One region of the Bradyrhizobium sp. P3_C3 genome, then DNA from elsewhere that is predicted to be linked to it. Evidence: riboswitches for the same ligand, from Rfam matches in the RefSeq annotation. Region 1 holds a riboswitch; each other region holds the start of a gene.
What was found. Region 1 has a riboswitch for cobalamin ahead of AC1DW2_RS14740 (TonB-dependent receptor domain-containing protein). Riboswitches for the same ligand answer to the same signal wherever they lie in the genome.

Region 1 (7,897 bases):
TGACCGATCGCTACATTCCGGCCTACGGCCATCTGGCGCGCGCCAACATCCGCTCGCTGGAGCGCTCGGTGGCGCTGCGGCGGATGGTCATGATGAAGATGCAGGCCCCCTCGGAGGAGGAGGCCTATGCGGCGCGCCTGCGCGAATTCGAGGAGGCCGATCGGAAGATCGACGAGGAAGGCGAGGCCGCGCGCACGCACATCAACGCGATCATCGACGACAAGAGGACGCCTTCCGACAATGCCGGGCTGGCGCGGATCGAGACCCGCATCGAAACCGCTCTCACCGAGCTGCGTCACGACATGAATGAGGACCACGCAAAACTCCTCAAGCAGGTCGAAGGCAAGCAGATGACGGAGGCGCGCGGGACCCTGGAGCATCTCGACACCATACGCGACCAGTTCAACCAGAAGATCGACGCGATCCGCGCCGACATGCTGAAGCAGGTCTTCGCCAGTACGGCGACAGTGATCGGTCGCCAGCGCCAGGCGATGATCATTTCGGGCATCGTCACCATCCTCGCGGCGGTGGTCGGATTTGCTTTCGCGCTCCTCGTCTCCAGTGGCATCACGCGACCGGTGCGGCTATTGCTCGCCGGCACCCGCGAGGTCGAGGCGGGCCGCTTCGACAAGACCATCACGGTCTCGACCCAGGACGAGATCGGCGAACTCGCCGCCGCCTTCAATCGCATGATCGAGCAGTTGCGGCACAACGAGCGCATCCGCGAGACCTTCGGCCGCTATATCGATCCCAAGGTAGCGCAAGGGCTGATCGACCGCCCGGAGGTCGCCATCGACGGCCAGCGCCGGGTGATGACTATCATGTTCTCCGACATGAGCGGCTTCACCTCGATGAGCGAGGGCATGACCCCACGTGGCCTCGTCAAGGTCATGAACCACTATTTCACGGTGATGTCCGCGCCGATCCGGAGCCATCGCGGCGTCATCGATAAATATATCGGCGATGCCATCATGGCCTATTGGGGCCCTCCCTTCATTGAGGAGGACGAGCCGGCGCTGTTCGCCTGCTACGCCGCCATCGACATGGCCGATGAGGTGCCGGCGTTGCAGAAGCAATTGCCTGACCTGCTCGGCATCCGCGCCATGCCAGGCCCTTGCGATCTGCGCATCGGGATTGCCACCGGCGAGGTCCTGACCGGCAGCATCGGGTCCGAGCTGATGATGAGCTTCACCGTGATGGGCGATGCCGTGAACCTCGCTTCGCGGCTCGAACTGGTCAACAAGATCTACGGCACGCGGATCCTGATCGCGCAGGCGACGGCGGACGCGATCGGATCGAACCTCGAGCTGCGCGAGATCGATCGTCTCGCGGTGGCCGGTCAAAGCGCATCGCAGGCCATTTTCGAGGTGATGAGCAAGGCGCACGGGCTCAGCGTCCCGCAGGAGAGCCTGCGCGCGCGCTACGCCGAAGGCCTCGCCGCCTACCGCGCGCAGCGCTTCGACGAGGCTCGTGCCGCGTTCAATGCAGCGCTCGAAGCCGTGCCCGGCGACGGTCCCTCGCGCACGCTGCTCGGCCGCATCGCGCAGTTTGAAGCCAATCCGCCGGACGCCAATTGGGACGGCGCCTGGCGGCTGGAGCAGAAATAGCCGTCCTTGCCAGGCCTGCACCGCCCTTGCCGGAAAAAACGTTTCTACTCGATAACGATGTTCGCCGTGACCTATTTCTCAGGCTTAGGTTTGACGTCCCTTGTGGCGTTTGATGGGGACACGCCGATGACAGAACTTCATGACAGGCTGGAACGGTTCGAGACGCTCACCGCCGAATGCGAGCTGATTGCCAAGCTCGCCACCGACAGCACCAAGCGCGAGTTCTATCTGAGACTCTCGGAGCAGTATCGTCAGCTGGCGGTGGATATGCGGAAGGCGATCGCGACCAAGGCCGCGGCCTGACGCCGCCTGCAATCCGTTCTTAATGTTTGGCGCGCATCCTTCGGGATGCGAGCGTCGCGATCATGATTGCTCGCATTGGGAATGCCGAGGTCCGTTGCTGTGCAGCGTACCTCGCTGACGTCGCTTTGCCGCTCCCTACCAGGGCAATCCCATGCGCCTTCTCGCAGTCCTCATCTTCGCGCTCATGACGGCCGCCTGCAATCAGGAGCAGGACATCACCGGCTCGACCCCGGTCTGTGCGATGCGGAACTACAGCTCCTACAATGCCCGCGACATGAACCAGTGCGTTGCCGCCTGCAAGGCGTGCGACCACGGCAACACCGTCACCTGCACCACGTCATGCACCCTCAAGGGTGCCCACTGAGCGGCGGCGCTGGCTGGAGCTAGCGCTGAGGGTGCTCGGGCACCGGAACGATTCACATGGGTTAGTCATTGAAGCGGCAGGCAGGACGCGGAGTCCTATGGAATGGGTATGCTCGATCCCGGTCGGTTCCTGGTGTCGTGCTCGCAGTGCGATGCATGGCCGATGGCGGCCAACGTCAAACGTTCGAGCTGGTCTTCGTCGCCGCACGAGGTCCGCTTCGTGTGCCCGCGCTGTCGCCGCGAGGAGACAGCCATCATCTCGGCCTCCGGTGAGCTGACCCCGATCCGGCGCATCGACGCTCCGCTGCGCGATGTCACCGCGGCCTGGGCTCAGGCCCAGCGGCCAAGAGGTCGGGCGTAGCCCGCCCGTCGCAGGACCAAGAGGTCGGGCGTAGTCAGCTCTGCGCAAGTTTTGGAACCCAGCCTACGCCGACGCGTTTCCGCTCCGACATCAACGCACCGAGGCCCTGCGAATGATCAGCGAGCATTTCGACACCCGCACCCGGATCAACATGAAGCTGGCGCTGGATCGGGTTTGCCGCAATCGCCCGGTCGGCGAGGACCATTGCTTTCGCAGGTCCGTTGCCGAGAACATCATCCGCTGCGCGCTCACGGGCCGCACCGGCATCGGCCAGCTCGTCGATGCCGGCGAGCGGGCGGTGATCAGGACGCGTTCGGAGCGGGAGCCGGCCTGATTGCGCCGGCTCAATCTCCGGTGCGGTGCTTTGCCCGTCATGCAACCGGCCGATTGACTCTCCGCTTGCCCGCCCCGTAGATTGGCCGGTGACGGTTCTCCTCACGGAGATCAAAAGGGAACGTGGTGCGAGGTTTTCCCGATACCGGGATATTCTCAACGCCACGGCTGCCCCCGCAACTGTAAGCGGTGAATCTTTCGTCATATGCCACTGGGAATCTCGGTCCTGGGAAGGCGACGTAAGGTAACGACCCGCGAGCCAGGAGACCTGCCGTCAGCCGTGGTCACACGCGAAGATGTCGGTCGGGGAGTACAGACATTAGCTTCACCGGAGCAATCGAACGCTCCGCCGTGAAACCTCGTTCGCTGTGACGTGCCACTGACGTCATACCGAGGTTACAAGAGTGTCCCGTATTGTCTTTGCCGCCAGGCGCTTCCGCGCCGGCGTTGTCGCGTTCGTTTCCCTGTATTCGCTCGATCTGTCCATTGCCCATGCCCAACAGTCGGCATCGCCCGATCTGCTGCCGCCGGTCGAGGTCGCGCCGACCGAGCGTGCGGCCAAGCCGCAAGTCGTGCGGCTTGCGCCGGACAAGCCCGAGCGGCAGCGCGTCGCTCGGCTGCCGAAACCCGAGCTGGTGCCGGCGTCGCCCCCGGTTGCCGGGGTATCCGCGGCCAACCTGTTTCCGACGGTCGTCGTCAGTCCGACGGGCGTTGTCACTCCGACCAATCTGGTTGCGAGCTCGGTGACGGTTCTGACCGCCAGAGACATGGAGCGCGATCAGCGCCGGACCGCATCCGATGCACTGAGCGCGGTTCCCGGCCTCAACCTCGTGCAGACCGGCGGCCCCGGCGGACAGACGTCGATCTTCATGCGCGGAACGAATTCCAACCACACCAAGGTCCTGATCGACGGCATCGATGTCAGCGATCCCGGCAACCCGAACCGTTCGTTTGATTTCGGCCAGTTGCTCACCTCCGACATTCAGCAGATCGAAGTCCTGCGCGGTCCGCAGGGCGGTCTCTACGGCGCAGACGCGCTGGGTGGCGTGATCTCCATCGTGACGAAGAAGGGCGACGGTCCCGCCCGCGCCACCGGCTCGGTCGAGGGAGGCTCGTTCGGAACGTTCAACCAGACTGCAGGTCTGAGCGGTTCACAGGACCACTTCAACTATGCCTTCAACGTCGCGCATTTCCACGCGAACGACGTGCCGGTGACGCCGGTCGAATTGCTCCCGCCGGGGCAGAAGGCGATCGGCAACTATTACGACAACATGACCTATTCGACGAAGCTTGGCGCCGAATTGAGCGAAAACCTCACGCTCAACGGCGTGGCGCGGTACACCGACGCCACCCTGCGCTTTACCGGAGACACCTTCGATCCCGTCACATCCGCGAGCTTTCCCGCGGCCGCGCAAAGCACGCAGACGGTGCACCAGCTCTTCACGCGCGGGGAGGCGGTCTGGTCCGCTCTCGACGACCGGATGAAAAGCTATTTCGGTGTCAACTACACCAATCACTGGAACTACAACATCTCGCCCGGCGACGCGATGGCCACGATCACGACCGGCGACCGCGTCAAGTATGATTGGCACACCACGACCCAGCTTGCGCCCAACAACAATGTCATCTTTGGTGCGGAGCATGAGACCGAAACACTGCAAACGGCGACGGTCTCGGCGCAAAACATCAACAAGGCCGGATATATGGAGCTGCAGTCCCAGTTCCGGGATCGCGTCTTCTTCACGGCCAACGTCCGGCAGGACGATAACGAGCGGTTTGGGGAACATCCGACCTTTCGTCTGGCGTCTGCCGTGATCGTGCCGGTCACGGATACGAAGTTCAAGGGAAGCTACGGCACGGGGTTCAAGGCGCCCACGCTCAACCAGCTTTACGTCAGCTTTCCCGCGTTCTTCTTCTTTGCAAATCCCAACCTCAGGCCGGAGGAAAGCGTCGGATACGACGCCGGCTTCGAGCAACCCTTGTTTGGCGATCGCGTTCGCTTCGGGTCGACCTACTTCCGCAACAACATCACGGACCTGATCCAGAGCACGTTCGATCCCGTGACATTCACGAGCACCAACACCAATATCGGCAAGGCGATCACGGAGGGCACGGAGAGCTTCGTCGCGGCTGCGATCACCGACCGGCTTCGCGTTCGTGCCGACTACACTTTTACCCGCGCGGTCGATGCGACCGCGGGACTGGAGCTGCTGAGGCGTCCGAAGGAGAAGTGGAGCGCAAATGTCATCTGGAATCCGATCGATCCGCTGACACTTTCCGCAACCGTGTTGCACGTCGGGAGTTTCGTCGATGGTAACCGCGACTTCAGCATTCTGCGTCTGCTGGCTCCGGCCTACACTGTCGTCAACGTCGCAGCCGAATATCTGGTCACCGACCAGGTGAAGGTGTTCGGCCGGGTCGATAATCTCGCCAATGTGCACTATCAAAATCCGACCGGCTTTCTGCAGCCGGGACTGGGCGTCTATGGCGGCATTCGCCTGGCGAATTACGACGTCAGATAGCGAGAGAGAGAGAGAGAAGCCTCATGACGACGGCCGATCCGCTCATGGACCTGATCGCAAGCCAGCTTGCCGACGCTGAGGCCGGCTGGAGCGTCGGCACGTTCGGTGCCATTGCCGAGTTCACACGCGAGCCCGGTGAGGCCTTCGATATGGAGCAGTCGCGCAACGGGGGCAGCGTCGTGACGCAGAAGGGTGGGATGCGCGTTGTCTCCCACCCGGGCCTGCGCCTGATCGCATCGGAATCGCCGACCACGGAGAGCTGGAGCCACCGCATCGCGCTGTGTCTCCCGCATGAAGCCAGCGCCATGAGCGGTCGTACCGTGCTGACCGAGCTCGGTCCGGATATCGAGGCGCTCCTGAGGAGGGATCGCAGCGGCATCCTGTTCGACCTTGGCCTCGGAACGTTGCAGATCGACGCTTGCATCCGCGTCAGCGATGCCGATGCCGTCGCTGTGCTCAGGAGCCGCACGGGCCAATCCGTGTTCGCGCCCGAAAGTGACGCCATGCGGATCATTCTGGCCGCCAATCCGCACCGCGTCTTCATCAGCCGCATCGGGCGTGCCGAGGTATTCCAGCCGATCCCCCCGCCGGGTGGGCGAAGCCCTGACGGCCCGCACACCCACGTCCTGCCAAAGCTGCTCGCGCATCGCCGCACCCATGCCGCCACCGAGCCGCTGCCTGAGGGGTGGATCCCCTGCGCGCATCTCTATCCGGCCCATCCGCTCCGCGATCAGCTCGGCCGCAAGCGCGCTTTTCGGCCGGATCATCACGCAGCCTTCCAGGCGCTGCTCGAACTCTATGGGCTGCCGGAGCTCACGGCGTGCAAGTGCGCCGTGGTCGAGGCGGTCGCGAAGGGGCGGGGACCTGAGATGGTGACGCTTCCGCCCGATCGCACAGCGCGCGCCACCGTTCGCGTGGCCTTGCGCCAATTGGCGGCCATGGAGCCGCACAGCGCGACACTTGCCGCCTGGCTTGCCGTCTACGACCGGCGCGATCCAGCCGAGACTGAAGATCCCATGGAGGCTCTTCACTGAGTCAGACGTGATGCCGCGTTCCAGCAAAAATGTGCTACAGATCCCACAAGGAGATCGTCCCATGACTGTTACTATCCTGCCGCCCCACGCCGACCGTTTCCGCCTTCATCCGGTCACCTCGCGCCTTGCGCCGATGTTCTGCTTTGCGCTGCTGACCGTGTCATGCGCGCTCGCGAGCTTCGCGCTTGCCTGCGCGACGCCGTTTGCTGCGTTCGCCGTCGTCGCCGCCGCGATGCTGCCGATGCGTCCGGCGCTGCTCGTCGTCACCGGCGCCTGGCTCGTGAACCAGACCATCGGCTTCGGCGTGCTGCACTATCCCATCGATGGCAGCACCATCGCCTGGGGCTTTGTCATCGGTGCTGCCGCGTTGCTGTCGACGGCAGCGGCATCGACCGTTCTCCGCCTGCTGCCGCAGGGCCGTACGCCGCTGATGCTGGCCATCGCGCTCGTCGCCGCCTACGCCGCCTATGAGCTCGCGCTGCTTGCCGCGACGCCGTTCCTTGGCGGAGAGGGCGCGTTCACTGCGGCCATCGTGACGCGCATCGGGCTGACCAGCGCCGTCTGGCTCGCCGGCCTCGTCGCCGCCTGCGAGATCGTCCGCCTGGTCGATCCGTTCGGGCGCGGACGCGCGATGTCGGCTTGAACGACGAGGCCCATTGGCGTGATGGCATCACGTCCCTTGTCTTTGCAGTCAGGGGACACGGCGCGATTTGCGCCGTGCATCGCGGCGCATTCCGGACTTTGATCGGCGTGGAGCCCTCTGCGGAGGATTGCCTCAGCTATTTCCGGCGTTTTGAGGCTGTATTTCGGGAGGCCGCTGGCGCCAAGATCGCCCGTAAAGGCATTTCGGCAGGGACGAGCCTGCATCTTACCAGTCGCGATATCACCCGGAAGCTGTTAGAAAACGACCAAATCGCTAACGGAGAACAGCTATGAGCCAGTCCCATGTCGCACATCTTCCGATCGCAGCCGGACAGGCGGGACGGCTTTCGCAAGCCCTGATGGCCATGGTGCTCGGCTTGTTCATCGTCGGCGTCGTGGGATTCTCGCATATCGACATCGTTCACAATGCCGCGCACGACGTGCGCCACTCGAACGCATTCCCCTGCCACTAACCGGGGCGGCATGAGTACGTTTCGTTCGATCGTTTTCTCGTCGGTCATTGCCGGTTTCATCGTTGGTCTCATCGTCACGGTCGCCCAGCAGTTCGGCACCGTTCCCCTGATCCTGAAAGCCGAGGTCTTCGAGAAGGCGGCGGAGACCCATCAGCACGACGCGCCGCAGGCGGCTGCGGCTGGCCATGACCATGCAAGCCATGATCACGCCGACCATGATCATGGCGCCGAGGCGTGGGAGCCGCGAGACGGATTCGAG
Region 2 (7,897 bases), on a different contig from region 1:
GTGTCGGTACCGGCGGCGTCGCGGGGCCCGTACAGGAAGTCGGCGTCCCAGATCACCGGCAGCGACGGTTCGTCGATGCCGAGCGTGTCCATCAGCTGCGGCGTCCATTCGTCCTCCATCGATCTTCGGAGCGTCTGGAATTGCGAAGCATCGGGTCCATGCATGATCCGTGGGCCCGGCTGCGCCTCGGGTGCGTCGGGGCCTTCCGGCGGCGGCGGGATCAGGGCCTTGATCAATTGATGCCCGAAGCCCGCGACCTTGGCGCCGCTCATGTAGCAGCGGATCATGCCGTCGGGCAGGCGGGGTTGGAACGCCTGGTCGATGACGCAGCCGCCCCATCCGAAATACGGTTCGCAGCGCGCGAGGAAGGCATCGAGCGGCATGTCCTCGGGCAGACTGCCGCGTTGGGCATGCAGCACGCGAACCATGGCGTCCGCGTTGGGCAGGGCCTCCACCTTCCACACCCCCTGGCCGCCATTGCCGCGATTTTGCTTGAGCACGCGCGGACCGTTCGCCTGAAGACGCGCGGGAAATTCGGCGCGGAAGCTTGCGGCGGTGTCATAGCGATGCGTGTCGGCTCCCCAGCCGAGATGACGCGTTCGGTAGAGCACCTCCTTGACGCCCATCTTCAGGATCACGTCGGGATGGGCGCTCACCCATGGCCCTTGCGCCGCAACGTCGCGAAGCAGCGGGTCGAGGGCCTCGCGCGTCTTGCCCTGATGGATCGGATCGACCCAGACGAGCACGCCATCGACGGCGAGCAGTTGATCGCGGACGGCGTCGGCGAAGATCTCGTCGTAGATCACCGGTCGGGCTTCGATGCCGACCGCGGCGAGTGCTTCGAAAACGCGGACGAAGCGGCTGTTTTGCGCCGTCGCGTCCCGGCGCGCGGCGGCGTCGCCGCGGGAGAGGATGGCAACGGTATGGCGGACAGGAGGATGGCGTTCGGTATCCATGCGCAAGCTCCACGAATGGCGTGCTGCGCAGAGCTTGGACCGAGGTCTCACGGGGAGTCTGCTTCGTCCCCACGCCGATCAATCTACGTGAGATCGTCCGGCCGTTGCAAGATGGTGTTTGTGCGGTTCCATCGAGACGGCGAACGCTTCGCGCGCGCCGCTACGGTGGCGGAGGATAGCGGTCGAATGTCGGCAGTTCGTGCGCGCGCTCCATCCATCGAAGGCGCTCTGCGACCTGGATGTGCATCGTCGCCGGTACGGCGTCGGGATCGTCGTAGGTCGCGCTCTGGACGTCGATGACCCCGGGCAACATGTCGGCATTGACATAAAACAGGCCGGTTCCGCAGTCGCCGCAAAAGTGCCGCCGCGCATGTTCCGAGGAGCTGTAGACCTTGGGCTCGCCCTTGGTCACCTTGACGGCATCGTCCGCGTACATCGTCCAGCCGACGACGGGAGCGCCCGCGTGAAGCCTGCAATCGCGGCAGTGACACAGCGCGTGCACGATCGCTTCGCCCTCGACCTGATAGCGGATCGCGCCGCAGTGACAACCGCCGGTGATGGTGCTCATGCGTTCCTCCCGATGGAAGACAGGTCTCGTTGATCGATAGCTCTCGAGACCTGCGGCTTCAACGGCGCAATCGATTTGCGATTGCGTCCTACTGTCGCGTGACAACTCCTGCCACGGCGCGGGCGAGGTGATCCGCGACTACCACTTGAACGAAGCCGCGACCTCGTAGCTGCGCGGCGCGCCCAGGATGATCTGGTCGGTGTAACCCGGATCGCCCCAGGCCGCGTAGAGCTTGTTGGTTAGGTTCCTCACGCGAAAGCTGATCCGGGTCTGGTCGACGCCCGGGAAATAGGCTTTTGGAATATCGACGAACGCGAACGCGTCGAAGATCGTGTAGGCGTCCATCGTGACCAGATTGTCCTGGAAGTTGAAGCGGTCGCCGACGTGACGGACGAGGCCGCCGATCTCCACCGGCAGCTTCGTGTCGAAGCGATAGGAGGCGCCGGCGTTGGCGATGAAGTTCGGAACGTTGGGCGGCGTCTTGCCCGAATAGGACTGGAAGTCGCCATTGCCGTCGACATAGGTGAAGTCGATGAAGCGCGACTGCACGAAGGCGACGTTGCCCCACAGTTTCAGGCCTGCGACCGGATTGACCGCGGCGGCGATCTCGACGCCCTTGGAGGCCATCTTGCCGGCGACGTTGAAGAGGATGCCGCTTTCGGGGACGTAGACGTTCTTGCGCTCGATGTCGAAGGCCGAGAACGTGGCCTCCGCGCGCTTGTCGGCCGACAGCAGCTTCACGCCGGTCTCGTAGGTTCGCGACGTCGTGAGCAGCAGCGGCGTCGTGGGCCTGAGGATGAAGATGTTCGCCACCGTCGGGTCGGCTGCCGTCGCGTACTGGCTGTAAAGCATCACGCCGGGCGCGATGTCCCAGGTGTAGCCGATGCGTCCGGTGACCGGATTGAACGTCTTCGAGAAAGGATAGCTGGCTTTCAGGAGGCCATTCTCGTCGAAGCGGGTCCGCGACAGCTCGATATTCTCAAAACGGATGCCGCCGATCAGCGCGAAGGTCGAGGTCAGCTTGAGCCGGTCCTCGAACGACAGCGAGGCGGTGTCGAGATGGGTGTAGATCTTCTCGTCGCTGCGCGGGCCGTAGAGGCCGCGGTCCGGATTGAGGAGGTCGACGTAGTCATTGAAGAACAGCGTGTCCTGCGAGACGTTGAACTGGTTGCTGCTCGCCGCCACGGTGGCGACGAAGCGATTGTCCATTCCGCCGAGATTGGAATTGACGGTGAGGTCGGTGATGTTGCCGTAGAGTCGCTGTGCGTGATCGAGCGCCAGGCGCTCGCGGTAGATGCTCTGCGCGCCTGCGAAATTGCCTACGGTCTGGTCAAACGACGAGATCTCGTTGTTGAACCAGTGCCGGTGGGCGTCATAGCCATAGACCTGGCTCTTCAGCGAGATGTTGTTGGTGATGTCCCATTGAAAGCCGCTGCGCAGCCAGAGCTCGTTGGCGCCGCTGTGATTGTCGAGCACGTTGTAGTTCGTGGTCAGCGTGCGCGCGTCGATGGTGACCGGGACCGGCGTGCCGCCGCCGAGGTAATAGTTGCTCCAGAGGCCGGAGACGACGCCATACGTCGGCACGATGCCCGGCGCGTTCGCCGGCACCAGCGGCGTCCCCCAGTAGAAGCGGTCGTTGTCCTGCCTGTATTCGGTCGCGCCCCAGATCCTCAGGTTCTCGTTGACGCGATAGTTCAGCTGGCCCGAGACGTTGCTGAGCTTCGAATAGGTGTCGTCGATAAAGCCCTTGTTGTTGAAATGGCTGATGTCGAAGCGGTAGTCGAGGCCGTTGATCAGCGTGCTGCCGCCCGATCCGTAACCGGCGCGATAGCCGTTGAAGGAATCGTAGGAGGTGAAGGCGTCGTTGACGATTGGTCCGGTGTGCGGCGCCTTGTTCACGTAGTTGATGGCGCCGCCGGTCGCACCGAGGCCCGCCACCAGCGAGTCCGGTCCCTTGATGATCTCGACCTGCTGGAGGCCAGCCACGTCCATGGGACGGCCGGTCATGGTCGACGGCCCGATCGGGATGCCGTTGTAGAGCGTGGAGATCTGGTCGCCGGAAAAGCCACGCATCGAGAAGATGGCGGGCGCGCCGGGCGCATCGCCGCCGGTGACGCCGACTGCAGCCTTGGCGACGTCGGTCGTGGTCCGGATGCCCAGGTCCTGCATCGTCCGCTGACTGATGACCTCGACGGTCGCCGGCATCTCGCGCGCCGTGATGCCGAGCCGGGAGCCGACGTCGGTGACGGCTGCCGTGTTGAGCGGCGTCTGCACCGGGCCGCTCGGAGCTTGCGCGGCCGGAACGGCGACAGCAGGGGCGCCACGATTGCGTCCCGCGGCGCGCCGGGCCGCGCGCTGCTTCTGAGTGCCCGGGCTGACGGCAGGAGCCTGTCGCGGCGCAGGCGGCGACACGATCACCGGACCGACCTCCCGGGAGCGGTTGTCCTGCGTCGCGCTTTGCGCGAGCGCCGCGGACGACAAGGACACCGACGAGAGCAGAGTAATCAGGAAAGCACGCGATAACGCTGGCCTTGCGCCAGCACGGAAATGAAGATTTTGCACGACAACGCTCTGCGGCGACGCAAACAAACCGTCACCGCGGTTGCCTTAGTCATCCACCTTCGCCCCAGGCGGCGGATGCACCGGCTACTTGTCCGACATCAGGGCACCCCGCCCAATGCGTTCGCGCGTGACCATGGCTGGTAGCAGGTTTCCTGGCTCGCGGGTCATCGCCTTCGACCACCTTCCCAGAGGCCCAAGCGGGGCTCCAGTGGTTCGTTTGGTCGTCGGCTATCCGCCTACAGTTGCGGGGGCAGCCGCGGAATTGCCCACTGAGGTGGACGCACCGCATTCCCTTGAAGAGTCCTTGCGGACACTACCGATCACGAAACTGGCATCAGGGGATGAGCGCGTCAACATCCGCGCGGGCTGTTCGACGGGCCGGTCGGTCGATGGTGGCCTTGTGTTGCTGTTTTGCACGATAGTCCTAGGGCTGCGTCGAAACGTCCAACCCGGCCTCCGTGCGAGCCTGGGTAACGGACGCTTGACCACGATCAATGACTGCCTTTGGTGTCCGAATATGCTACTGAGGCCGAGTTCCGGCCCGACAAGGTAAGTCGATATTGATGCAGTTCGTCCGTACCATCCTGGCAGTCGCCATCGCCATATCCCTGGCGATGCTGCCGGTTGGCGTGTCCGCGGCGAACCTCGCAATGTCGTCGGATGGCATGCAGACGGCCATGCACATGAGCGGCGACGCCGACATGTCGATGGACGATTGTTGTCCCGACATGAAGGGAACGGGCTCCCATAGCGGCGGCTACAAGTGCGGGATGGGCTTCTGCTGCGTTGGCGGGATCATCGCGCTTGGTGATGTCAGGCCCATGGCGTTCGAACGTCTCGCCGTCATGGCCAGCACGATGGCTATTCCCCCGGATCAGGTCGTTTCCTTCCGCGGCGGCAGTCCTCCTTTCCGACCTCCTCGAATCTGATCTCGCAAAGCCCGAGACGCGAGCGGCGTGCCTGCTCGCGACGACGACTGACGTGCGCGCTTCACGCGCCACGGCGAAAGATCAATTCATGAGGACAGGACAATGCTTTCCAAAATCAGCACCGCGGCTCTCGCCGCCACCCTTTCGCTTGCCGCTTCCGCCGCGATGGCGGGCGCGGGCGACTACGCCTTCGAGCCCGTCACTCCGCAGATGAAGAAGGGCGAAGACGTCACGCTCGCCGTTCGCCTGACGAACAAGCAGACCGGCAAGCCGATACCGGACGCAGTCATCTTCAAAAGCCGCCTCGACATGGCCCCGGACGGGATGGCCGAGATGGAATCGGCGGTCGCGCCGCTGCCGTCCAGGGAGCCGGGTGTGTACGCCTTCAAGACGGACCTGCCGATGGCTGGACACTACCAGATGACGCTGTCCGTGAAGGTGCAGGGCGAACCGGAGACCGTCACCGGCAAGGTGATCGTCACGGTGGTCAAGTGAGCGTTCGGGCGCTGCCCGGCAGCGCCCGACATTCCCCTTTTTCCTTCACACGGACGCGCGCTCCCGGGCGCGCGGAAACACCATATGAAAACGCTGCGTCTCCTGACGGCACTTGCGCTGGGCGGCGGCCTGGTCCTGGCCGGCTACTACTGGCATTCGAACGGTGCGGGCTGGCTCGCTGAGGCCGACATATCATCGGCTGCGGCTGCCGCGGAGCGAACGCCGCTCTACTACCGCGATCCAAGCGGTGCGCCGCTCTGGTCTGCTGGTCCGAAGAAGGACGACCGCGGGCGGGACTATCTGCCGGTCTACGACGACGACGGAGCGGCCGTCGCGCCGGCGCCCCCGAAGGCGCAGGCGGCGTCGCCGCGAAAGATCCTCTACTACCGCAATCCCATGGGGCTGCCCGATACATCGACCGTCCCAAAGAAGGATCCGATGGGGATGGACTATGTCGCCGTTTACGAAGGCGACGATACCGACGACGGCACAGTGAAGCTGTCGCCCGGCAAGATCCAGCGCGCGGGCGTGAAGTCCGAGCCCGTCGCGCGGCGCTCGATCCGGGTCTCGGTGAAGGCGCCCGGCACGATCCAGCTCGATGAACGCCGCGTGTCGGTGATCGCGATGCGCGCCGAAAGCTTCGTGCAGAAGGTCGCCGACGTGACCACTGGCACGCGCGTGAAGGCCGGCCAGCCGCTGATGGAAATCTACAGTTCGGCGGTGGCGTCCGCGGCGGCGGAATATCTCGCGACGATCACCTCCAAGACGGTCGGCGGTGTCGAGATGTACGGCCGCGGCTCGCGACAGCGGCTGGTCAATCTCGACGTTCCCGAGTCCGTCATTGCGGAGATGGACAAGACGCACACCGCGCCCGTCGCCATACGCTGGTCTGCACCGCGCGACGGGGTCGTGCTCGAACGCAATGCGATCGAAGGGATGCGGGCCAATCCCGGCGACGTTCTGTTCCGGATCGCGGACACCTCGGTGGTCTGGGCGCTGGTCGACGTGGCCGAGCGCGATCTCGGCAACATCGCGGTGGGGCAGTCAGTCGCGGTGCGCGCGCGCAGTTTCCCCGGCCGGACCTTCACCGGGACAATCGCCGTCGTCTATCCGCAGGTGAACCGCGACACGCGCACCGTTCGCATCAGGATCGAGCTCGCCAATCCGGACGCGGTGCTGCTGCCCGACATGTACGTCGATGCCGACATCGACACGGCCGATGCCGCGCCCGTCCTGGCGATACAGGACAGCGCGGTGCTCGACACCGGCAGCCGGCAGGCCGTGCTCGTCGACAAGGGGGAAGGGCGTTTCGAGCCGCGGGAAGTCAAGCTCGGCCGTCGCGGCGGCGGCTATGTCGAGGTGCGCCAGGGTCTCGCGGACGGCGAGGCGGTGGTGACCTCCGCCAACTTCCTTATCGATGCGGAAAGCAACCTGAAGGCGGCGCTGAAGGGGTTTGGCGAGGCGGCATCCCAGGCCACCGACGCCGGCCCTGGCGATGCAACGGGAGATCACAAATGATCGCCCGCATCATCGCCTGGTCGGCGCGCAATCTGCTGCTCGTGCTGTTCGGGACCGGCTTCGCGGCTGCCGCCGGCCTCTATGCCCTGGTTCACCTTCCGCTGGATGCGATCCCGGACCTCTCGGATACGCAGGTCATCGTCTACACCGAGTATCCCGGCCAGGCGCCGCAGGTGATCGAGGATCAGGTCACCTATCCGCTGACGACGGCGATGCTCACCGTGCCGAAATCGAAGGTCGTACGCGGCTTCTCGTTCTTTGGCGTCTCCTTCGTCTATGTGATCTTCGAGGACGGCACCGACATCTATTGGGCGCGGTCGCGCGTCATGGAATTCCTGAACGGCGCGGCGTCCAGGCTTCCCGCCGGCGTGACCCCGACCATCGGGCCTGACGCCACCGGTGTCGGCTGGGTCTACCAATACGCCGTCATATCGAAGGAATTGAACCTTGCGGACACGCGCACGATCCAGGACTGGAATCTGAAGTTCGCGCTGGCCAAGGCCGAAGGCGTCGCCGAGGTCGCCAGCGTCGGCGGCTTCGTCAAGCAGTACAACGTGGTCCTCGACCCGCAGCGGATGCGCGACCGCGGCATCAGCATGCAAAAAATACGTGAGGCGATCCGCGCCAGCAACGCCGACGTCGGCGGCCGCACCGTCGAGCTCTCCGAGTTCGAATACGTCATCCGCGGCAAGGGCTACATCAAGAGCATCAACGATCTCGGCAACATCGTGCTGAAGACGAGCAACGGCACCCCGGTGCTCCTGCGGGACGTCGCCAACGTCGAGCTCGGGCCCGACGAGCGGCGCGGCATCGCCGAATTGAACGGCGAGGGCGAGGTCGCAAGCGGCATCGTGCTGCAGCGGTTCGGC
Region 3 (7,897 bases), on a different contig from region 1:
AGGTCATGAACACCTTGAACGAAGTGTAGCCATCCTTGACGAGAGCCGGCAGCTCCCCGAGCACGACTGCGGTGGGGTCGGAGATGATGAGGTGGAAGGCGGTGTCGATGTAGCACTCGCCCTCGGCGAGCTTGCGGTAGTTCTCGACGCAGGTGCGCAGCGACGTCCCCTTCTCCTGGAGCGCGAAGGGCAGCACCATGGTGTTGCCGCCGGCCGCCGCCGCGCGCGTTGCCGAAGCAAAATCGTCGGCCATCACGACATCGGGTCCGGAGGCCTGGGAGATGTGGACGTGGCTGTCGATCCCGCCCGGCAGCGCCAGCAGACCTGTCGCGTCGATCTCGCGCGCCGCACCTTCAATGCGGTCGGCGATGTTGACGATGCGTCCGTCGCGAATGCCGATATCGGCGCGAAACTCGTCGCTGGCCGTCACGATGGTGCCGCCGCGAATGGCGAGATCGAGCTGCGTCACAGGAGGGCTCCGTCACTTGATGATCGCGGATGTCTGGAAGATCCGGCCCCACGCCGCAAGGGCCGCGATGTCGCCACCGGCGAGTTCGAGCGTCCGCCACAGCGTGACCGCGACCGAGTCCAGCACGGCGATGCCCAACTCCCGTTCGAGCGCGGCCGCCAGCGCGGCGCCGTCGAGATTGGTGCAGAGAATGACGACGGCATCGGCGCCGTCCGCCGCGACCGCGCGGATCATGTCGGCGATCGTCGCGGGCGTGACTCACCGAAGGAACAATTATCGCGCAGGCCGAGATGCCGCTCGGCATGAGGGGCGATCCCCTCCTCGGCCCAGACTTCGCCGATCCGCCGTTGCACGTCGTCCGTATAGGGTGAGACCAGGCCGACGCGTCCGGCGCCGAGCGCGCGGACGGCGTCTATACAGGCGAGCGTGGAGGTCGTCGCCGGGACATCGGTCCGCGCCGCGATCGCCTCGCACAGGCTCCGGTCGCGGCCGATACCGAGCCAGCTTGCCGACGTGCCGTTCCAGGCAATGGCATCGACCCTGGCATCCGCCAGCAGATCCGCCGCCGGCAGCATCACCGAGGCATCGAACTGGTTCAGCGCCGCGGCATCGAGCGCGATCTCGGTAACGCGGAAGCGCGAGAAATGAGCGGTGACGCCGGCCACGCCATGCAGCATGGAACTGGTGACGGGCTCCAGCACCGAGTTGGACGACGGGGTCATCATGCCGAGACGCTTGCGCTGAATTGACATCGATCACGATCGCCCCATTGAGAGAGCGCACCGCGGCGCCCCCCTCGGACGATCATCCGCGCCTGCCATCGCCCGCGCAACCCGCAATTTGCATGGCGCATATGATTTGTTCGATACGCAGCTCAAGCCGCGAAGGTCGACCGCAAGCGCCGCCAGCCGATGACGATGCCGGTGACAGAAAATGCCAGCCCCAGCAAGCAGAGCCCGACGACCAGGATATCGCGCAGACGCGGATGCGCCATGAGAACGGGAAAATCGAGCGTGTGAAGCGCGCTATAGAACCAGCGATGGGCGCGCCGCGAGGCATCCAGTCTTTGCAGCACGCGGCCGTCGGCACCGTCGATGTCGAACCAGAGGTCGCCGCATCGGGAGCGATAGACGGGCGCTCCGGGGACAGCCGAGTGCGCGAGATAGTCGTCATTGTCGGCTAGAACGGACGGGGCGCCGCAACCCGGCGCAAGGCGCGTCGTCAGGTCATGGACATCCTTCTCGCCGAGGAATGCCAGCTGCCGGCTGCGGCTCGCCTCCTCCGTTTTGGTTAAGGTCTGACTGGCGAGGCCGATCCGGTCGCGCCGGTAGACAACACCGTTGACGTCGAACCATTCGACTTCGCTAGCCGATGGCTGACCGACCGGTGGGGCCGTCGTCCAGTCCGGCGCGGCATACACCACGCCTGCTTCGGTCGGGGTCAGCTCCCCGCGCGAGAACAGCCGGCCGTGATCCATCGAGAGCCAGCCACTGAAACTCCAGGTCAGTACGAAAACGGTCGCGACGAGACCAATGATGTGATGCAGTGCGTGCCAGCCGCGATAAGGCGACGAGACCCGACGCCCTCGAATCCTGATCCTGGTAATTCCGAGCACCGCGCCGAGCGTCGCGGCGATAAAAGCCACCAGCGACAATGTCGAGACCACCTGATCCCAAAGGGACCAGTTGCTCCTCAGGACCGTCGGATAGATCCAGTGCAGGACGCTGCCGGCCAAATTCCACCCGCGCTCGCTGCGGGTCGTATCCAGCACGACTTCGCCGGTGCGCGAGGAGACATAGACCTCGGTTCCGGCCGCATCGCCAAGAGCGACGCGCAACAGAGGCCGGTGTCGATCAAAGCCGTTGGGTACGCTCCATTGATCATAATCCGCGCCCGAAGTCATCGCCGCCCGCGCGGCATCGAGCCCGCGTTGCCGGGCATGATCCCGCGCGATACCGACCGCGACGTCGACGGACGTCACCGATGCATCCCGTCCGTCGGAGGCATGGACCGCGCGCACACGCGACGGGTCCGACACGACATAGACCGGCCCGTCGCTCCGCTGGACCAGGCGAACGCGCGTGGCGTCCGCGACCCCGCTCGCGGCGACGGCATCCGCGACCGCAATCCTCACCTCTCCGCCAGCCACCGGCGCGAGCCCGGAAAAACGTTCCGCTTCCGTCAACGACGGAAACGGGACGAAGTGCATCACGATTCCGCTCGCGAACCACATCGCGAACAGCAGGCAGAACGCGATCCCGAGCCAGCGATGCAGCAGCACGATCGCGTTCATCATGTGGTCAGCGCCCTACCATTTGAACGCGGCCGAGAGCTCATAGGTCCTGGGCGCACCGAGCAGGATCTGGTCGGGATAGAACGGATCGCCCCAGATCGCGTAGCGCTTGTCGGTGATGTTGCGCACGCGGAAGCCCAGACGGGCCTGGTCGACCGCGTTGAACACCGTCTTCGGGATGTCGACGAAGGCGTAGACGTCGGCGACGGTGTAGGCCTTCATCGTCACGACGTTGGCATCGGTGTTGTAGCGGTCGCCGACATAGCGGCCCGTGATGCCGAGCTCCACCGGCCAGGGCGTGAAGAACCGGTACGACGCACCGGCATTGGCCACGACACGCGGCACGTTCGGCGGCGTGTTGCCGGAGAACGAACCGCCGACGAAATTGTAGTCGGCGTAGCGCGCATCGACATAGGCGATGTTGCCCCAGAGCCGCAGGGGCTCGATCGGCCGGATGGCCGCAGCGAGCTCGACGCCCTTCGACTCCTGCCGTCCCGCGATGTTGAGCTGCATGCCGCCAGCCGCCGCATAGACGTTCTTGCGCTGGATATCGTAGGCCGAGAACGACCATTCCGCCCTGTTGTTCCACAACAGATGCTTGACGCCCGTCTCATAGGTGCGCGAGGTCGTCAGGTCGAGCGGCTGGGCTGGCCCAAGCAGGAAGATGTTGTTGGCTGAGACATCAGCACCGGTCGCGTACTGACTGAAGAAGGTCAGGCCGGGAACGGCGTCCCAGGTATAGCCAATGCGCCCCGTCGTCGGGACCCAGGACTTCGAGAACGGGAAGTTCGCCTTTTCCAGCCCGGCGGCGTCGGTCGAGTTGCGGTCAAGCCCGATATGCTCGACGCGGAGGCCGCCGACCAGCGCGAAGGTTCGCGTGAGCTTCACCCGGTCCTCGAACGACAGCGCCTCGTTGTCGATGCGCGCGGTCTGCTGCTGCGTCGTGAGCAGGCCGTAAAGGCCACGGTCGGGATTGACGAGCGAGACGTAATCGTCCGGGAAGTTGGCCGCGCCCGGCCTGACGAAATCGAGATAGCTGGACGAAAGTGTCGTGACCAGGCGGTTGTCGAAGCCTGCGATATTAGCGTCCCAAATCAGGTCGGTAATGTTGCCGACAAGGCGTTGGCTATGTGCAACATAGAAGCGCTCGCGATCGACCATGTTCGAGTTGGGCAGGCCCGTACTGGCATTGAAAGCCTCGATCTCGTTGTTGAACCAGGTACGCTCCGCGCCATAGGCATAGGCTTGGCTCTTCAGCGTCAGGTCAGGCGCCAGCTTCAGTTCGAAGCCGCCGCGCAGCCACACCTCTTGTGCCACGTTGCGGTTGTCGAGAACGTTGTAATTGGTGTTGAAGGTACGATCGTCGATCGTGATCGCACCGAGATTCGTTTTGTTGAAGTTCGAGACGTAATTACCCGAAACAATGCCGCTCGTCGCATGCGAACCGCTGAAGGCGATCGGTACCAGCGGTGCGCCCCAATAGGCCTTCGAGCGATCTTCCCGGTACTCGATCGCGCCCCAGATCTTGAGACTGTCGGAGATGCGGTAATTGAGCTGGCCAGACACATCCAGCGTCTTGGTATTGGTGTCGTCGGCAAAGCCATTGAGCGAGGCGCGGCTGATGTCGAAGCGGTAGTCGAGCCCCTGCAAATTGGTGCTGCCGCCCGAGCCGTAATGGACGCCGAACGAGTTGAGCGAATCCCAGGAAAAGTCGGCTTCATTCCGGATCGGCCCGGTGTGTGGCTGCTTCGTGATCAAGTTGATTGCGCCACCGGCGGCACCTTCGCCCGACATCAGCGAGGCCGGGCCTTTCAAAAATTCCACGGCTGCGAGATTGGCCGTATCCGTGATCCGCGAGGTCATGTTCTGCGGACCGATCTTGATGCCGTTGTAGAGCATGTTGATCTGGCTGTTGGTGAAGCCACGCATGGAGAAAGCCGCGGGCTCGGCCGGATTGTCGCCGGAGGTGACACCGACCGCGCCCTGCGCAACCTCCGACACGGTGCGATAGCCCTGCTCCCGCATGGTCTCGGCCGAGATGACTTCGACGGTCGCGGGTGTCTCCTGCACGGTCAGGCCGAGGCGCGAGGCGCTCTCGGCAACCACATTGGTGTTGAGCGGCGTCTGCGCCGCCGCGGTCGGCACGACGGGCTTGGCCGCGGCCGATGCGGCCGCTGGCCTGCGCGATGCTGCGCGGCGTGGGCTCTGCGCGTCCCGGGCCGCCGGCTTTGCCGGTTTGCGGGATTGGGCGGGCGACACCTCGACCGGCGGCAGCGGCTCGCGGGCCTGCTGCGCCAGCGCTGCGGGCAGATCGGCGACTGCYAATGAAGTAAGCGCGGCGGAAGCGAGCAGGAAGCAACGCGGTCGTACAAGACGAATGGAAGACACAGTTCGGGACCTCGGTATGACGTCAGTGGCACGTCACAGCGAACCAGGTCCCACCTCCGGCCTTTGAGCCTTCCGATGAAGCCGAATGTCTGTACTCCCCGACCGACATCTTCGCGTGTGACCACGGCTGACGGCAGGTCTCCTGGCTCGCGGGTCAGTACCTTGCATCGCCTTCCCGGGACCGAGATACCCAGTGGCTCGTGACGCAAGATTCGCCGCTTACAGTTGCGGGGGCAGCCGCGGCATTGGGGACAAAATCCCCGCACCGCATTCCCTTTTCATCCCCACTCGGGGAAACCGTCAAAGCCATCTAGGATTACCAACAAGACAGAGTCAATGTGCCGGTACGACGTTATTACCACAGCGACCAACTTCCTTGGAGATAGGCATGGAAGGCGAGACCTTCCTCTGGCTGATACGGCATGCGCCCGTCGACGGCGTCAAAGGGACGATCCACGCGGCCGACGCGCCCGCCGATCTCGGCGATCGCGTGCAACTGGAGGCGTTGCGGCAGAGGCTCCCGCCAGATGCTGCGAGCTTTGCGAGCCCGGCGCGACGCACGGTTGAGACGGCGCGCGCGCTGGGACTCGAACCCGCGTTGGTGCCCGAATTTGGCGAGCAGGATTTTGGCGACTGGACCGGCCGGCGGCATGACGGGCTCGCCGCGACCGGCGGCGAGGCCTATGCGCAGTTCTGGAGCGATCCGGCGCACGCGCGGCCGCCGGGCGGCGAAAGCTTTGAGGATCAGGTCGCGCGTGTGCGGCTGGGTCTCGCGCAAATCGGCGCCGGCTCAGCAACGCTCGTCGTCCATTCCGGCACCATCCGCGCCGCACTCTGCATTGCGCTGGACCTGACACCACAAGCGGCCCTGCGCTTCGTGATCGATCCGTTTTCACTGACCCGGATCGACCGGCTCGCCACCGGCTGGCGCGTCGTCGCGGTCAATCAGCGCGCGGCTTGAGCCGGGTCAGGCCGGGCGATCCGGTACATTGGCCTGCGCGAAGGTCGCCATGCCGTTGTGAAGGCTGCACGCGAGCCGCACCAGCGGCAGCGCGATGGCCGCACCCGATCCTTCGCCGAGCCTGAGATCGAGGCTGATCAACGGCTGCACGTTCAGCGCACGCAGCACCAGCCGATGCCCCTGCTCCGCCGATTGATGCGACGGCAGCAGGAATGGCTGGCACGACGGGTTCAGCCGCACCGCCGCCAGCGCCGCCACCGATACGATGAAGCCATCGATCAACACGGGAATGCGGGCTTGCGCAGCCGCAATGATGGCGCCGCAAATCGCCGCGATTTCGAGGCCGCCGACGGCGCACAGGATTTTTTCCGGCGAAGCGCCCGCAATGCCGTGATGCGCAATCGCCGCATCGATCACACCCGCCTTGTGCGCGCGGCCGGCCGCGTCGACGCCGGTACCGCTGCCCGCGATCTCCTCGGCACTGATGCCGAGCAGGCTCGCCGCAATCGCGGCCGACGTCGTGGTATTGCCGATGCCCATCTCGCCGAAGATCAGAAGATCGGGCCTGCCGGCTGCCGCGCGCGCGACTGCGCGCTGACCGGCTTCGAAGGCGAATGCCAGCTCCGTGGGGGTGAGCGCGGCTTCCACGCTGAAGTCGCGCGTGCCCCGGCGCGGCTTGTCGGTGACGATTCCGGCCATCTCCTCCTGCGCCAGCGTACCGGCGTCGACGACCTCAAGGTTTGAGCCAAGCTCACGCGCCAGCACCGAGATCGCGGCACCGCCCGAGGCAAAATTCGCCATCATCGCGATGGTCACTCCTTGCGGATAGGCCGACACGCCCTGCGCGACGATGCCGTGATCGCCGGCGAAGACGATGATCGGCACCCGCGCGGCGCGCGGCTGCTCGGTCGCTTGCAGGCCCGCAAGCTCGACCGCAAGCTGCTCCAGCCGGCCGAGCGCGCCGGCCGGTTTTGTGAGTTGCGCCTGCCGCGCGAGCGCCACCTCGCGATGGACAGCGGAGACATCTGGGCATTTCCGGGTGACCCAATCGGGGAGCATGCTGCCTCGCTTACGGCCTGCGCTTGAGAATGTAGCTGTCCATGATCCAGCCTTGCCGCTCGCGCGCATCCTGTCGCGCGGCGACGATGTGCGGGCCGATCTCGGCCAGAACGCCCGACATGACGATCTGATCGGGCATGCCGAGATAGGCGCCCCACCAGATGTGCAGCCCGGCTGGATCGAGCGACTGGAACGCGGTGCCGCCGTCGAGCATCACCACCACGGTGTCGACGCCCTGCGGCCAGCCGCCTTCGCGCAAGCGGCGTCCCGTCGTGACCAGGAAAGGCTCGCCGATGTCGTTGAGCGGCAGCGCATGCGCCGCGCACAGCGCCTGGATCGAAGTGATGCCGGGCACGACGTCGATATCAGGCAAGGGATCGAGCCGCCGCGCAATGCGCAGCGAGGAATCGTACAGTGAGGGATCGCCCCAGATCAGCAGCGCGACCTTGCCATCATCACCGAGCTGGCTCGCGATCGTCTGCGACCAGGCCGCGGCCACGGCATCGTGCCAATCGTCGACGCCCTTGTGATAATCCGCTTCACCGGCATCGCGCACGGGAAGGTCGAACTCGGCAATGCGCGTCGTTGGATTGGTGAGCACATCCGCGCAGATCGTCCGCCTGAGATCCGCGAGATCGGACTTCGCCCTCCCCTTGCGCGGGATCAGGATGAGATCGGCCGCGTTGATGGCTTGAACGGCGGCGCGCGTGAGCTGCTCGGGATCGCC
Region 4 (7,897 bases), on a different contig from region 1:
GTAAGGCTCGGTGATGAGGCCTGCCCCGCTCGGCATCTCGCGCTTGCCCTCGCTCAGCACCATTCGCCATGGCGTCATGCGCAGCGCATGTCCGCAGCCGGAAAATTGATGGAGCGTCGTGTGCAGCATCTGCCCGAACGCGACGCCGACCAGGGCACCATGCGGATAGTGGCCGGGTCGTGACGCGGCCATGACCGGAGCAGGCTCGGTTTCGCCGCTCAACGACTGAGGCAATTCTGCGCCGGCCGCGATATGAGCCGCCATGCGCCCTCGCCCGCCCTTCGCGCCGCCGGACGAGATGAACCAGTTCGCGAGCGCGAGCGCCGTACTTACGGTCTCACCGCGCGCGACCGAGCGGCCCAGCCTTGCGCCATCGGCCCGCACCAGGAGCCGGCCGCCGTGATCGCGCTCGATGCGCACGTCGGCGGAGTCGCCGGCGAGTACGCGCGACTTTCCATCGTCGATGGCGAAGCCGAACTTTGTGGGGAGATCGAGCGTGCTGTCGGCGAGCGCTTCCTCAAGCTCCGCGGCGAGCGCCTGTGTCTCATCACCGCTGTTCCAGAACGGCGTCACCAAAATGTTGCGCCGGGCTTCGATGTCGGTATCGGGGTCGAGCAGCCGCAGCAACGCGAGTCCATCGAGCAGCCGGCGATGGCCTTGCTCGCTGACGCCTCTGATCTGGAGGTTGGCGCGGCTCGTCACATCGATGAGACCATTGCCGTAGCGTTCGGCGAGCTCGGCAAGACCGGCGACTTGCGCGGCTTCAAGCCTTCCGCCGAACGGGCGCACGCGAACCACGAGCCCGTCGCCCGATTGCATCGGGCGCAACGCGCCGGGACACCAGCCCTTGATCGCGGCCGCACTCATGAAGCCTCCTTCAGCGCAGCCGCGATCGAATTGCGGCGCGTTCGCCAGAGCGAGGCTTCGTGCAGGCGTGTGAAGCAGGTCTCCATCGCGGCGAGCGCCGCCGGATTCTCGCGGGCCATGAAGCTGCGGACATCGGCGTCGCCGAGCGTCGCATCGTAGTAGAGATCGAACAGATGCGGCGGTACGGCGCCGGCCAGATGCGCGAAGGCGGCCATGTGCTCCAGCGTCGCGGTAATCTCGGCGGCGCCGCGAAAACCGTGCCGCATCATGCCGGCGATCCAGGCCGGATTGGCCGCGCGTGCACGGACGACACGGGAGATTTCCTCGGTCAGCGTCCGCGCGTGCGGCTGCTCGGGCCGCGTCGTATCGAGGTGATAGAGCGATGGTCCTGCCGCACCGAGATGCGCTGCAGCCGCCGCGATGCCGGCTTCATGTGCGGCATAGTCGGCGGCAAGCAGAAGATCGGTCTCCGGCAAGTCCTGGACGTGCACGAAAGCATCGGCGGATGCGAGCCGCGTCTCGATGCCGGCACGATCCGGCTGCATCGCACCGTCCGCCGAGAACGCCCAGGACGATGCCGACAGCCAGGCTTCGCCGGCGGCATCGCGCGTCTCGGCCGTGAAGGCATCCGGGATCGCGGAGAGGCCGACGCCGTATTGGCCGGGGCGCGGCGCGAACACACGCGAGGCGCGGTGACGATAGGGATTCTCGTCGCCCTCCTCCTCGCGCGTTGCGAGCGCCTCGGCGGCGGCCTCGAACAATTGCGCAAGGCCGGAGAAGACATCGCGGAACAGGCCCGACACGCGCAGCGTGACGTCGATACGGGGGCGCCCGAGCTCCGCCGGTGCGATGATGTCATAGCCGGTGACGCGGCCGGAGGCGTGATCCCAGCGCGGCGCAAGGCCGGCGAGATGCAGCGCCATGGCAAACTCCTCGCCGGCGGTCCGCATCGTCGCGGAGCCCCAGAGATCGACCACGAGGCCTTTCGGCCAGTCGCCGTGATCCTGCAAATGGCGACGCAGCAGCTCTTCCGCGAGCCTGATGCCTTGCGCATGCGCCGACGGCGTCGGCACCGCGCGCGGATCAACGGCAAAGAGATTGCGTCCGGTCGGCACCACGTCCTGGCGTCCGCGATACGGCGAGCCCGATGGCCCCGGCGCAACGCGCTGTCCCGCCAGGGCGGAACGCAACGCATCGCGCTCCGCATCGGCGCAGGCGCCGCGGCCGAACACGTGCAAGCCGTCGCCGAACTGGCTCTCCTTGAGATCGCAGACGAAGCGATCGATCCGTGGGATCGCTTCCGCCGGTGCTGCCGAGGCATCCAGACCAAGATCGTCCTCAAGACCCGCCGCACGCGCTTCGTCGCGAATCGCGGCGATCAGACGCTGACGTCGGGCGGGGTCGAGGCCATCGGCGGTCGAATATTCGTCCAGCAGCCGTTCGAGCCGGCGCAGGCCGTCCGGCACCACGGATTGCTCCAGCGGCGGCGGCAGATGGCCGATGGTGACGGCATCCAAGCGCCGCTTGGCCTGCGCGGCCTCGCCGGGATCGTTGACGATGAAGGGATAGATGACCGGGAGATCGCCGATCAGCGCTTCGGGCCAGCACGCGGACGACAGCGCCACGGATTTTCCGGGCAGCCATTCCAGCGTGCCATGCGCACCCATGTGCACGACGGCGTCGATGTCCTGCTGCCGGAGCCAGAGATAGAACGCGACATAGGCGTGGCGTGGCGTGCGGGCGAGATCGTGATAGTCGGCATCGCGCGTGGCGGCATCGCCGCGCTCGGGCTGAACCGCGATGATCGATTGGCCACTTGCGATGGCCGCGAATTGAAATGCACCGTCGCGACAGCTCGGGTCATCCTCCGGCGCGCCCCAGGCTTGCGCGAGATCATCCTGCAATGCTTGCGGGAGACGCGAGAGCGCGGCGCGGTAATCGGCGACGTTCCAGGTCAGTCGCTGCTTCAGCAACGTTTCGCCAAGTGCGGAGACCGGCACAACATCGAAGCCGGCCTCTGTCAGGTCAGACAGCAATGCCTCGACCGACGCAAGCGCATCGAGACCAACCGCATGCGCGATCTGATGTGGACGGCCCGGGTAGTTCGAGAGCACGAGCGCCACCCGCTTCTCGGCGACTGGCGTCTCCGCGAGGCGCCGCCAGGCCGCAACGCGCGCGGCGACGGCCTTCACGCGCTCCTCATCGGGCCGGTGCGCCAGATGCGAAAATTGCAGATCTGGGTCGCGCTCCGCGGCCGATTTGAAGCTCACCACGCCCGCGAACAGGCGGCCGTCGACCTCCGGCAGCACCACATGCATCGCGAGATCGCCGGGCGACAGGCCGCGCAGCGACTCTGCCCAGTCCTGGCGCCGCGCCGATGAGAGCGCGACCTGGAAGACGGGACACGATGCAGCATCGAACGGTGTCGTGCCGTCCTCGCCTATCGCCGAGAACGCCGTCGCGTTGACGATCGCGGCGGGAGGATTCGTCGCGAAATACGTCCGCAGCCAATCCGCAACGCCCGGAGCCTTCAGCGAGGTGACGAACACGCCGTGCGCGTCAAAGCCGCGCTCGCGCAGCGCCGCGATCAGGGCGTCGACCGGCCCGGTATCAGCGGCGGTGAGATAGGAACGATAGAAGGTCACGAGCGCGAGCGGCTTTCCCTCGCCTGTCATCGGCGCAGCAATGACGCCACGCGCGGGATCGTAAAAGCCCATCTCAGGCACGTTCATCTCGCCGACGACCGGGCCCGCGTAAAGGCCCGAGGCCAGCGCGAGCTGCGCAATCGCGGCCTGGGCTGCAACGGAACCGCCGGTGTCGCAGAGCACCTTGAGCCGGCGCAGCGTCGAAACCGGCAGGGTCGAGTAGGCATCGAGCCGCGTGTCGTCGCGGCCGTCGGCCGGCAGCACGGCCAGCACGATATTGCGGTCCTTCGCCAGCTGCTGCAGGGCCGCGAGCCCGTACGGCCAATAGGACTCACCGCCGATCAGGCGCACCAGGATGCCGCGCGCCTGCGACAGCGTGCGCTCGATATAGGTGTCGACCGACAACGGATGCCGCAGCTCCGCGAGATTGGCGAGCCGCAGCGACGGCAGACTGTTACGGCCGCGCCGCCAGCCGGCCGCGAACGCGGCAAGGTCGGAATCCGAGTACGAGAGCACCACGAGATCGGCCGGGTCCTGGCCGATGTCCCTTGGCGTCGCGGTCTCCTCGAGACCGCGGCTCTCGCGGAAGACGACGTGCATCAGATACCAGATCCTGAAAGCCCAAGTCCGACCTTGATCGCGGCCTCGTCAATATCGCCGTGCTCGCCGATCACGACGAGCTTCGACTGCCTGAGAGCTGCGCCCCAAGGCTTGTCGAATTGGTGGCGCACGCGCTCGCCGACCGCTTGCAGCAACAGGCGCATCGGCTTGCCCGCGACCGCGATATAGCCTTTGACGCGCAGCACGTTTTGCTCGCGCGAAAGACGCTGCACCGACGCGACCAGCGCGTCGATGTCGCTGATTTCAGGAAGATCGATCACGACGGAGGCGAAATCGTCGTGCTCGTGATCCTCCTCGCCGTCGTGATGCGAGGGGCGCGCGGCGAGATCGTTCTCTGCGGCAGCGCCGAGGCCGAGGATGACACGCGCATCGATCACGCCATCGGTGACGGATAGCATCGGCACGCGGCGCGGCATCTCGGCGGTGATGGCGGCTTTGGCCGCTTCGATCCCTGCGGCGCCCGCAAGATCGGCCTTGGTCAGCAGCACGATATCGGCGCAGGCGATCTGGTCCTCGAACACTTCCGACAGCGGCGTCTCGTGATCGAGATTTTCGTCCGCCGCGCGCTGCGCTTCCACCGCAGCCGGGTCCGGCGCAAAACGGCCGGCGGCGACAGCCTCGGCATCGGCCAGCGCAATCACGCCATCGACCGTGATGCGCGAGCGGATCTCAGGCCAGTCGAACGCCTTCAGCAGCGGTTTTGGCAGCGCCAAGCCAGAAGTCTCGATCAGGATGTGATCGGGCCGCACCGTCCGCGCCAAGAGCTTTTCCATGGTTGGAATGAAATCGTCCGCAACGGTGCAGCAGATGCAGCCATTGGCGAGCTCGACGATGTTTTCCTCGGGGCAGTTCGCGTCGGCGCAGGATTTCAGGATCTCGCCGTCGACGCCCTCGCTGCCGAACTCGTTGACGAGCACCGCGAGCTTCTTGCCGTCGGGGTTTGCGAGCAGATGCTGGATCAGCGTCGTCTTGCCTGAGCCGAGAAAACCGGTGACCACCGTCACGGGGACTTTTGCGAGCGAGTTCATTCGGCGGCCTCCGGCAACACGGCAATGGGGGGAATGCGGGCAAGCGACTGCTTGCGGAAGATTTCGGGACGGCTGCGCCAGGGCACGAGGCCATCGGGCGCGGCGGCATAGGCCGCAGCACCCGCGACCACGTCGCTCGCATGGGCCTCTGACAGGCGGCCATAGACATAGGACCAGCGGCCGGGCGCGCTGAGCGCAACCGAGCAACCCTGGCTGCATGCCGACAGGCATTCAACGGGAACCACATTGACGCCCTCGGGCACGCCGGCATCGAGGATCGCGCCATGCAGGCGCTTGCCGGGCGTCGTCTCACCCTCGTCGAGCGTCTGGCCGGCACGGCAGGTAATACAGACGTGAAGTGTGACGGTCATCGCCTCTTCCAGGATAAACAGCGGGAGGCGAAGAGGCACACGGACCATTCCCCCGAAGGTCCGTTTCCCCGTCGCGGAACACCCCGTCCGCCGGTCCAAAACTCGTCCGCGCTGGCAGGTCTCCCGGCTTGCGGAGCAGGGCTTTTGGCCCTTCGATCCCCGCCTTCCCGATCCCCTGCGGGGGATCAGTGGCCTCGGGCATCTCTCCGGTCACGGTCGCGGGGGCGGCTGCAGTTTGGAGCCGAATCTTGTCGATTCGGACCCTATCGCATTCCCTCTTCGCCTGTCATAGGACAGGAACCAACGCCGGGCCACCATTTGCCCCCGGCCGCCTCTTGTCAAGCCGAAGGACCCTGTCAGATGACGCCTGAACCGGATACCCAAACGGCCGAGGAAACCGAAGCCCGCCACGCCGCGAAAATGGCGAAAATCAAGGTCGCCCGCGACAAGATCATGGCGACCAAGAGCGGCGAGAAGGGCCTCATCATCGTCCACACCGGCGCCGGCAAGGGCAAGTCCTCCTCCGCCTTCGGCATGATCGTCCGCTGTGTCGCCCATGGCTTCCCCTGCGCGGTCGTGCAGTTCATCAAGGGCGCCTGGGACACCGGCGAGCGGCGCCTGCTCACCGGCCATTTCGGCGAGCTCTGCCAGTTCCATGCGATGGGCGAAGGTTTCACCTGGGAGACGCAGGACCGCGCCCGCGACATCGCCGCAGCACAGGCCGGCTGGGCGAAGGCCAAGGAGCTGATATCAGATTCCAACCTGCGCATGGTCGTGCTCGACGAGATCAACATCGCGCTGCGCTACGACTATCTCGACATCGCCGAGGTCGTCGAATTCCTGAAAACGCACAAGCCGCCGATGACGCATGTCGTGCTCACCGGGCGCAACGCCAAGGACGAGCTGATCGAGATCGCCGATCTCGTTACCGAGATGACGCTGGTCAAGCACCCCTTCCGCTCCGGCATCAAGGCGCAAGCCGGCGTCGAGTTCTGAGCACGGCCCCAGGTTCTGAAAACACCATGGCGCGCGCATTGATGATCCAGGGGGCCGGCTCGGACGTGGGCAAGTCGCTCATCGTCGCCGGCCTCGCCCGCGCGTTCACGCGGCGCGGCGTGCGCGTGCTGCCCTTCAAGCCGCAGAACATGTCGAACAACGCGGCCGTGACCGTCGACGGCGGCGAGATCGGTCGCGCCCAGGCGCTGCAGGCGCTGGCCGCCGGCGTCGAGCCGCACACCGACATGAACCCGGTGCTGCTGAAGCCCGAAACCGATGTCGGCGCACAAATCATCGTGCAGGGAAAGCGGATCGCGACCGCGCGCGCGCGTGAATATGCGGCGATGAAACCGTCGCTGATGGGCGCGGTGCTGGAAAGCTTCGAGCGGCTGAAGGCGCGCGCCGATCTGGTGCTGGTCGAAGGCGCCGGCAGCCCGGCCGAGGTCAACCTGCGCAACGCCGACATCGCCAATATGGGCTTTGCGCGCAAGGCCGACGTGCCCGTCGTGCTGGTCGGCGACATCGACCGCGGCGGCGTCATCGCCCAGCTCGTCGGCATCAAGACGGTGATCGACCCCGACGATGCCGCGATGATCGAGGGTTTCGTCATCAACAAGTTCCGCGGCGACCCCTCGCTGTTCGACGACGGCTACAAGCTGATCGAAGCGAAGACCGCGTGGCGCGGCCTTGGCGTGCTGCCCTGGTTCGCGCGCGCCGGCGAGCTGCCGGCCGAGGACGCGCTGGGCCTGAGCGACGCGCGCAAGCCCGGCCAGTGCAAGATCGCCTGCCTCGTGCTGTCACGGATCGCCAATTTCGATGATCTCGATCCGCTGAAACTCGAGCCCGGCGTCGATCTCGTGATGGTGCGGCCGGGCGAAGCCATCCCCGGCGATATCAGGCTCGTCATCATCCCCGGCTCGAAATCCACCCGTGGCGATCTCGCCTTCCTGCGCGCGCAGGGCTGGGACATCGATCTGCTGGCGCATCACCGCCGGGGCGGCCATGTGCTCGGGCTCTGCGGCGGCTATCAGATGCTCGGACGCAGCGTCGCCGACCCCGACGGCATCGAAGGCCCCGCCGGCGACACGCCGGGTCTCGGACTTCTGGACGTCGCCACAATGATGAGCCCGCAGAAGACGCTGACGCGCGTCGCGGCCGTGCATGCCGCCACGGACCAGCCGATCGAGGCCTACGAAATCCACATCGGCCGCACCGATGGGCCGGATCGCGCCCGCCCGTTTGCGAAACTGAATGGGGAGCCGGAGGGCGCGATCTCCAGCGATGGGCGCGTGCAGGGCAGCTATTTGCACGGCCTGTTCACCTCGGATGATTTCCGCAAGGCGTATCTCGCAAAGCTCGACATTCCGGC

Region 2: another riboswitch for cobalamin. It lies ahead of AC1DW2_RS08125 (TonB-dependent receptor); the one in region 1 lies ahead of AC1DW2_RS14740 (TonB-dependent receptor domain-containing protein).
Region 3: another riboswitch for cobalamin. It lies ahead of AC1DW2_RS09485 (TonB-dependent receptor); the one in region 1 lies ahead of AC1DW2_RS14740 (TonB-dependent receptor domain-containing protein).
Region 4: another riboswitch for cobalamin. It lies ahead of AC1DW2_RS09570 (DUF1636 family protein); the one in region 1 lies ahead of AC1DW2_RS14740 (TonB-dependent receptor domain-containing protein).

The regions. Positions count from the first base shown of each region.
Region 1 is NZ_JBFUGY010000011.1:81,101-88,997, forward strand. It holds gene AC1DW2_RS14715 (adenylate/guanylate cyclase domain-containing protein) at 1-1,607, shown strand, start outside; gene AC1DW2_RS14720 (hypothetical protein) at 1,734-1,910, shown strand; gene AC1DW2_RS14725 (hypothetical protein) at 2,062-2,274, shown strand; gene AC1DW2_RS14730 (hypothetical protein) at 2,377-2,634, shown strand; gene AC1DW2_RS14735 (hypothetical protein) at 2,747-2,968, shown strand; cobalamin riboswitch at 3,044-3,257, shown strand; gene AC1DW2_RS14740 (TonB-dependent receptor domain-containing protein) at 3,372-5,489, shown strand; gene AC1DW2_RS14745 (DUF6925 family protein) at 5,513-6,523, shown strand; gene AC1DW2_RS14750 (hypothetical protein) at 6,585-7,166, shown strand; gene AC1DW2_RS14755 (hypothetical protein) at 7,163-7,459, shown strand; gene AC1DW2_RS14760 (CbtB domain-containing protein) at 7,456-7,638, shown strand; gene AC1DW2_RS14765 (CbtA family protein) at 7,649-7,897, shown strand, end outside.
Region 2 is NZ_JBFUGY010000005.1:119,724-127,620, reverse strand. It holds gene AC1DW2_RS08135 (Cj0069 family protein) at 1-956, opposite strand, end outside; gene AC1DW2_RS08130 (GFA family protein) at 1,117-1,524, opposite strand; gene AC1DW2_RS08125 (TonB-dependent receptor) at 1,663-4,011, opposite strand; cobalamin riboswitch at 4,212-4,419, opposite strand; gene AC1DW2_RS08120 (hypothetical protein) at 4,650-5,015, shown strand; gene AC1DW2_RS08115 (FixH family protein) at 5,118-5,510, shown strand; gene AC1DW2_RS08110 (efflux RND transporter periplasmic adaptor subunit) at 5,595-7,028, shown strand; gene AC1DW2_RS08105 (efflux RND transporter permease subunit) at 7,025-7,897, shown strand, end outside.
Region 3 is NZ_JBFUGY010000006.1:141,502-149,398, forward strand. It holds gene hydA (dihydropyrimidinase) at 1-469, opposite strand, end outside; partial or broken gene AC1DW2_RS09475 (maleate cis-trans isomerase family protein) at 482-1,221, opposite strand; gene AC1DW2_RS09480 (PepSY domain-containing protein) at 1,344-2,765, opposite strand; gene AC1DW2_RS09485 (TonB-dependent receptor) at 2,778-5,150, opposite strand; cobalamin riboswitch at 5,266-5,467, opposite strand; gene AC1DW2_RS09490 (histidine phosphatase family protein) at 5,539-6,111, shown strand; gene cobT (nicotinate-nucleotide--dimethylbenzimidazole phosphoribosyltransferase) at 6,118-7,170, opposite strand; gene cobF (precorrin-6A synthase (deacetylating)) at 7,181-7,897, opposite strand, start outside.
Region 4 is NZ_JBFUGY010000006.1:157,925-165,821, forward strand. It holds gene cobG (precorrin-3B synthase) at 1-867, opposite strand, end outside; gene cobN (cobaltochelatase subunit CobN) at 864-4,112, opposite strand; gene cobW (cobalamin biosynthesis protein CobW) at 4,112-5,161, opposite strand; gene AC1DW2_RS09570 (DUF1636 family protein) at 5,158-5,532, opposite strand; cobalamin riboswitch at 5,629-5,852, opposite strand; gene cobO (cob(I)yrinic acid a,c-diamide adenosyltransferase) at 5,893-6,528, shown strand; gene AC1DW2_RS09580 (cobyric acid synthase) at 6,555-7,897, shown strand, end outside.